2 regions of the Veillonella sp. genome follow, and region 2 is predicted to be linked to the other one. Evidence: riboswitches for the same ligand, from Rfam matches in the RefSeq annotation. Region 2 holds a riboswitch; the other holds the start of a gene.

Region 1 (4,116 bases), 260 kb from region 2:
TATTAGCAGCACCACTATTATCAGAGCCGCAACCAGCGATGAAGGAACCCATCATTACAATGCTAAGACCTGCTAAGAGGGCTTTTTTCCAAGATTTTTTCATGTAAAATCTCCTTGTACCATTACATATAAACATAAAACATACACATCATGACTACTACAATCTACAATAGTCATAATGGAAAAACCTTATTACCGCCTATTTATATAACAACTTTCACAACACAACCTATAAATAAGCATCACACGTAACTAACCTTGGTTCTTAGGATCCACTACGTCCCGTAAGGAATCAGACCAAAGGTTAAAGATAGCAACTACGATAAGAATGGACATACCAGGGAAGGCCATCAGCCATGGACTGGTTTGTAAATATTGACGACCTTCGTTGAGCATAAGGCCCCATTCTGGTGTTGGCGGTTGAGCACCAAAACCTAAGAAGGATAGACCTGCTACTTCAATCATGATAGCCCCAATATCAAGTGCACCTGTTGTAACAACAAGAGGAAGGATATTGGGAATGATATGACGTCTTAGAATAGTCGTTGTAGAGGCCCCCATCATGACAGCCGCCGTTACATACTCTTCACCGCGAACTTTCAACGTCATAGACCGTACAAGACGAGCATATTTTGCCCAACCAACTACAGATAGCGCTATAATCGTATTCACAATGCTACCACCCAAAATACCAGCAATGGCAATGGCTAATACTACACCCGGGAAGGATAGCATAATGTCCGCAAGACGCATGAGGACCATTTCGATTTTCCCGCCGAAATAACCAGCTACGGCACCGATAATAGTACCAATGCTTACCATGATAACAACGATACTGACACCCATAAACAAGGATAACTGTGTACCATAAATGATGCGAGACAATACATCACGACCAAGCTTATCTGTACCAAACCAATGTTGACTACTTGGCGCTTGTAATGCTTGACTCAGATTTGAGCTAAAAGCATCACCCGGAGCAAGCCATGGTGCAAAAATAGCAATGAGTACAACAATAATCATCAATGTACTGTAGAAAGAGAACAGTTTATGTTTTTGAATAAATTCTGCCATTATGCTCTCTCCCTTTTTAATCTAGGGTCTAACAAGATATATGACGCATCAACTAATGCATTAATACACATATATGCTAAGGCAACCCACAACACAAAACCTTCGATCAATGGATAGTCGCGCATGGTAATGGCATATACTGCCATATTCCCAAGGCCAGGCCAGGAGAATACCATTTCAATAACTGCAACACCGCCTAATAACCAACCGATAACAACGCCCAGTATAGTGATAAGTGGTAATACTGCATTAGGCAAAATATGACCGAATAAAATTTTCATCTCACTCACACCACGAGCACGTGCGCCGATAACATAATCCTTTTGCATTTCTTCAAGAATAACGAGACGAACTTGGCGCATGTACTTGGACCCGACTACAACAGCTAATGTAACGGCTGGTAGAATTACACCGATAGGAGTTACACGAGAAGATGCAATAGGAACAAGTCCTAATTTAAGGCCAAAGATATAAATCAGTACAAGGCCTAACCAGAATGATGGCATAGACACGCCTACAAAGGAAGCAACGCGCAACAGATAGTCGATCCATTTGTTTCGATTTAAGGCGCTTATAATCCCTGCCGGCAATGCATAGAGCAATGTAAATACTAATGATGTACCTGCTAACATAACTGTCCCTGGCAAAGCCTCCAACATACGATCTACAACAGGCTTTTTAGCAGAGTAACTCATCCCTAAGTCACCTTGTGCAGCATTTACAACCCAGTTTGCATATTGCACTATAAACGGTTTATCTAACCCAAGCTGAGCTCGAGTCTCATCGATGAGCTCCTGAGACACGATAGTATCTGCCGTTTCTAGTAACATCGTTACTGGATCGCCTGGTGCTAAATAAGTGAGACAAAATGTCAAAAATGTGATGCCAAACAAGGTTACAATAAATTGTCCCAAATGTTTAGCAAATCGTTTACCCATAGGCGCCTCCTAAACTCTCTAAACACTAACAACAAATCAAATGAAAAACTAAGGGTACCTCCCACTCAACGTAGCAGTAATACGCAAAAATAAGAAAAAATATAGCTCCCTGAGGAACAAAAAAAAGCTAGTCGCCTGACTAACCTAAATTAAGCACAGTATATGCATACCATACATTTAGAGCAGGCTTTCTGACTCAGACTCATCGCAACATTTCGGCCTTCCCAGTTTCCCAGTGACCCTATAATGAAACCTTGCTCCTCATTACAGCTATTTGCATAGTATGGGATTTACACCCATTTTCCTCTTTTACGCTCGGTGAACACCGACACTCACTAGTTCATTCACTTTTATCGATTATAAATATACTATATTAATATTATGTTTACAATACATATACCCCTTAGGGGTATCGTTATATTTAGTAAAATCAATATAATTTTTATACTAACAAAAAATATCGATTACTGAACAAGTCTCTATTTATGTATAAACCCATAAAAATCACTTTATATATATGATTTTTTCCGTATTAACTGTATCCAACTGTATATATATTAATTATTATTATAATGGTGATTTTCTCATGAATTTTTTTTATACATACCGAAAAAACTTTTAATCACTTTAGTAACTATCAATTATTTATAATCAATAAAACCATAATTAATAAGTTTGATTAATATACCAAAAAGAGGCTGTTACTAAGTAACAGCCTCTTATAAGACGAGAGTTATTTAATTAATCGATACTTTGTTGTAAGCGGTGTGCTTTGCGTGTAGTCCACGCTTTACGCAAAACATAGATCACGAAACCGATGCTTACCGCTACTGCACTACCTACCATAGCATCAAAGCCACATGCGTAAATTGCATATAAACAGTAGATAACGCCTGCGCCGAACACGTAGTTGAAACGTTTAATACGGCTTTCAGCTACGCCAGCCATACGCATCATTGTAGGTACTGCCAAGATGCACAATACATACGGTACTACGTTAGTTACAACCGCTAAGTTTACTAAGATTTCAAATTGCTCACGTAAGGAGTCGCTAGCAGTGAACAAAGTAAGTAATGTTTCAACAGCGAGTAAAATGAATACGCCACGAACAGGAGCATCTTTGCTATTTACACGAGCAAATACTTTAGGGAAGTAACCATTTTCCGCTGCGCTTTTGAATACGCGAGACAATGTGAATTGCCAGCAAAGCAAAGCGCCAAAGCAAGAAATAACCATTGCAGCCATAACGATGTCTGCAATTGTATCATTAAACATGTATACAAATGTCAAACCAAATGGTGCATTAGAATTTAACAAGTCAATGTTAGGCACGATACCTGCCATAACATTCGTGGACAAGATGTAAACCACTGCCACTGCTAATGTACCTGCCACAGTAGCGATAGGTACGTTTTTCTTTGGATTCTCAACAGCATCTGCATTAGCCGCTGCGGACTCAAATCCTAGGAAGCCCCACAAAGTCAGGGAAATAGATTGTTTTACTGCATCGTAAAACGGAAGATCATTTGGGTTCCAAGCTGCCCAATAAATAGATGGGTCGAACCAATACCAGCCGATTGTACCAATTAACAAAACCGGAACAATAGAGCCCCAAATAGTCATGTTGCTGAGTCGACCTGTGAAGCGATTACCACGGAAGTTCAAAATCGCTGCGAACCACAAGAGCACAATTGTTACTTGGCTAGTTTGTGTCGCATTGAGGTCAACACCAAAGAAAGCTGCGCCATAACCTACGGCAGATACCGCGATGGCGATATTAGCAATGATGAGAGATATGCTGTAAGCATAGCTCGCCATAAAATGTCCAGTTTTACCGAAGCGGTGTTCTGCATAACCGCCCATGCCCCCTCTAATCTGAGAGAACATACCCGCTTGAGCAAAAATATACGCTAACAGAAGCGCACCCACAGCTGTTACGAGCCAAGATAAAACTGAAATAGTACCAACTTGAGCCAAATTAGTTGGTAACATAATGATCCCAGCTCCTAGCATATTGGCTGCTACCATTGTGGTTAGCTGGAATACAGACATTTTTTTAGCGGTGGTTTTCATGTATCAATCCCCTTTCAAAAGGTGAATTTTT
Region 2 (4,116 bases):
CCTGCCAAAATAACTGTTACATTCGGCATAGTTTCTTTCAACTCTTTAGCGAGTGGTGGTACTAATTCTGGATATGTATCATCTGTGGAACAGATAACGACAACATCGGCACCACTTTCACGAGCAGCCTTCGCCGCATCAGCCGTTGTTTCATGGCCATCATTTTTAATAACTTCAAAAGCACCTACTTCGAAGAAGCCTGTGGAGAAGTCCGCACGAGGTTTATGTTGAGGGATTGGGCCCATATTAGCCAAGAATACCTTCACATTATCTTTCGTACGTTGTTTATACGCTTCCGTACGCATGCGAAGTGCTTCGAATTGTTCAGTCCAGCGATGTGCTGTAATTGGTTCGATTGTTTCAGAAGCAATATCGCCAGCATCTAAAGCCTTACGGATTTGGCGGATTGTCAATTTTTGTAATGCTCCAAGTTCGATGAGGCCGATCAACGCACCTGGTTCTGTTGTACTTGCTTCTAGAGTAGCCTGTGCTTTCACAACTGCATCAGCCTCTGCACCTGCCAAGTACTCATCGATTTGAGCAGCTCGTTTTTGACGCAATGTTTCTTGATTTTCTGGTTTTGGATCAAGCAATTCTTCCGTCATGTTCGCATACATGTTGTTACCAACTGCAACGTCCTTACGGAATGCAAGGTTCTTGAAGCGTTCATCGAGGATGGCTTTAACTTGAGCTTGAGGATAGCCTTCTTTCAACGCTGCGATAATGCCACCTTTAGACTCGATGGTTTGGAACTCAGCCCAGATTTTTTCACAGAGTTCAGCGGCCAATGTTTCCACATACCAGGAACCGCCTACAGGGTCTACAGGTTGGCGCAACTCGAATTCAGTTTGCAACATAACTTGGATGTTACGGGCAATACGACGAGAGAAATCGTCCGCTTTGCGAATTGGTTGGTCAAATGGAGATACTTCAAGGCTATTCAAACCGCCTACAACACCGGAGAATGCTTGTGTTGTATTGCGCAACAAGTTTACATATGGGTCGTATACAGTTTTTGTGAAAGCAGATGTTCTGCCGTGTACATGAACAGCGCGATCCGCTTCTTCAGCACCGAAAGCTTCCATAATGCGAGCCCAAAGTACGCGCAAGGCACGTAATTTAGCAATTTCCATAAAGAAGTTAGCACCTAAGGAGAATGTGAACATCAAGCTCTTCGCGATGGTGTGAATATCGATGTTGCGTTGTGCTAATTGACGTACGTAGCACACAGCTGTTGCCAATGCATAGGCAACCTCTTGCACATCGTTAGCGCCGCCATTAGCGTATACATCGCCGGATACAAGCACTGTTTTAAGCTCTGGCGCTTGTTCTTTAGCCCATACAACAGTATGTGCCATTTCATCAAAGGCTGTATCTAAGGAAATGTGCAAAGCACCATCCTTCGCCAAAACACCGATAGGGTCGGTACCAACGAGACCTTTCAAGTCAGACGTTTGTTTTTTAGCGCCTTTCACTGTAGCCGCTAACATGCCAAGCAAGATGGCTGCAGAAGCACCAGTTTCAATGTACAAAGGATTTTCCTTCAAATTGAAGCGGTCAATCAATTGTTTGCAGTCATCCATGGTGGATACAGATGTACCACCAACGCCAACAGATGCGCCTACTTGCACATCTTGATCATGACGTGTTGCTTCATCGAGGCGGATATTGTGAATGGTGCCACCTTTTACAATCTCGTATAAACTTGCATGATTAGCATCTTTAGGCAAAGAGTCATCTACATATTGGGATACACCCCAAGAGTCTTTAATATAACCACTTGCCTTAGTGCCACGTAGGAACTCACCTGCCCCAGGGTATACGCCCTTTGGAATTGCTTCTGCATGCAATGCAGGTGTGTAAATTGGCTGCAACGTAATACCTTCATAGGTTTTCGTGAACATCTTCTTGTGGAAGTCGCCACCCTTTAAGGCCTTTTCAACCTCTGCCTGCCATTGTTCATACGTAGGTTTCTCAAATTCATCAAAGGATACAGGAGCTAATAGATCGCGTTCAGCATCCTTTGAAGTCTTTTTGTCAGACATATATGTGCCTCCTTTTCAACTCGAAACCATACCGAGAAACAGCGCACCGTACCTGCGAAGTTTTATATCTATGAATCACTCGAGCTTTCCTGTTTTTGGACCACATCAACCTCAAATCTGTGTCCAGTAATTCAATAATTATAAAGCCTGATTCATACGCTCAACAGTCACTTTCAAGGGCAACAAAAAACGTGCCACCCAAAAGTGACACGTAAGGTTTCTTATTGAAAGGTACGCCAAAAAATACTGAAACCAGCATACCTCAATCCCCTTCCTATCGCTCGTAGGTACATAACGGTGATTATCAAATAGGCAGTTCTCCTGGCTCGGGCTCATCGCCTTGCTTTCGCCTTCCCAGATTGCTCCAGTGACATTTTTGAAAGCAGGCTCGTCCTTACAGTGGCGGGACCGCATCGGCTTGTACCGATTTCTCTATTAAGTCTTGCGACACCTATTCTCTATATTCGTTGTTCTAAGTCCAATATAGTGTAAGATTATGCACAAAGTCAATGAACATAACAGTTAATCATAAGTATCAAATTTTAGGTTATAACTAATGCATATTTAAAATGATAAAAACTCATCACTTTCAAATATACGTATTTATCGCTATCAAATATACGTATTCATTGTCTGCAAATCGAGTTATAAATCGAGTACAAATCATCATAAAATCTAAGCCCACGCACAAACGCACCCACAATGCGTGATATAATAAATACAATCACAAGGAGGCATTATGGAGCACACAAGTAAAAAAGGTCTAATGACAGCCCTTAGTTGCTATATCATCTGGGGCTTACTCCCTCTCTATTGGGCATTACTAAACCATGTTTCACCATATAATATACTGGCACAACGCATTATCTGGTCAGGCATTTGCATGGCCATCGTCGTATTTGGCCTACATTTTAAACAGTTCAAGAAAGACTTTCAACTACTAAAAGAACAGCGTTCACAACTATTGCTACTGTTGCTAGCATCAGTCATCATCAGCGTAAATTGGTTTACCTATATTTGGGCCATCGCCAACAACCAAGTTATGGACACGAGCCTTGGCTATTACATCAACCCACTCTTTAATGTGGTGTTAGGTGTCATCCTATTTAAAGAGGTTCTATCTGTACCGAAAAAGCTAAGCGTCCTCATCGCTACCATCGGCATCGCCTTGCTCACCTATCAAGTGGGATCCTTGCCGTTAGTGTCGATGATCCTCGCCGTTTCCTTTGGCCTCTATGGGGTCGTAAAAAAGAAACTGCTCATCTCTCCCTTTACGAGCATCGCCTTTGAGGCTTGGCTATTAACACCACTAGCCTTACTCTATACAACCATGGTCGATAATACAGTGTGGTCCTATTTCGGCACAGATTGGTATACGTCCATGCTGCTCATAGCCTGCGGTCTAACTACATCGGTTCCATTAGTGCTATTCTCCTATGGTGCTCAACTATTGCCACTCAACCTTCTAGGCTTCCTACAATATGTCTCCCCTACCATTGCCTTGTTGCTGGCTATTTTCTACTTTGGTGAAAGCTTTGGCACACCACAAATGATCGCCTTTGGTTGTATCTGGATAGCCTTAGTGTTGTTCTCATTATCAAATCAAATTACAACCATTAGAAAAATGTAGTTAAGTACAAGAAAGCGTTTGCTATCTGCATGCAATCTCACAAGAGATTTTAGCAACTATATCTAGCCTATAAATACATAAAAGCTGTATCAAATGATATCCTCATTCGATACAGCTTTTTATAATATAATACTTACTCTAAGTTACGCTTATATGATGCTCATACTTATATTAACTCATATATAACGTATCCGTCTTAAACCGTATTAACTCTATTAATCCAATTCATTCATATTGATTGTATTCATATTTGAAATATAACGGTTATAGGCCTCAACCATATGTTTATAATCGTTATCTTGTTTGGACCCCATATAGGTACGGATCGCACCAATCGTAGAGTTTACAGAAGTCTTAACAGTGTCATACTGAGGGCTAGAAATACCATTCGCTAAATCACCAATAGCTTGTAGCTCTTGATTGATAGCATTTACATCTGGT

Evidence for each region. Region 2 has a riboswitch for cobalamin ahead of ACDF53_RS03770 (methylmalonyl-CoA mutase family protein). Riboswitches for the same ligand answer to the same signal wherever they lie in the genome.
Region 1: it holds a riboswitch for cobalamin, as region 2 does, so the genes downstream of both, nikB (nickel ABC transporter permease) here and ACDF53_RS03770 (methylmalonyl-CoA mutase family protein) in region 2, are expected to answer to the same signal.

The regions. Positions count from the first base shown of each region.
Region 1 covers NZ_JBGKFB010000001.1:1,110,767-1,114,882, reverse strand. Annotated here, with positions in the region: gene ACDF53_RS04930 (ABC transporter substrate-binding protein) at 1-103, opposite strand, end outside; gene nikC (nickel transporter permease) at 253-1,074, opposite strand; gene nikB (nickel ABC transporter permease) at 1,074-2,012, opposite strand; cobalamin riboswitch at 2,176-2,363, opposite strand; gene potE (putrescine-ornithine antiporter) at 2,754-4,085, opposite strand.
Region 2 covers NZ_JBGKFB010000001.1:848,496-852,611, reverse strand. Annotated here, with positions in the region: gene ACDF53_RS03770 (methylmalonyl-CoA mutase family protein) at 1-2,045, opposite strand, end outside; cobalamin riboswitch at 2,339-2,515, opposite strand; gene rarD (EamA family transporter RarD) at 2,785-3,675, shown strand; gene ACDF53_RS03760 (DUF3829 domain-containing protein) at 3,891-4,116, opposite strand, start outside.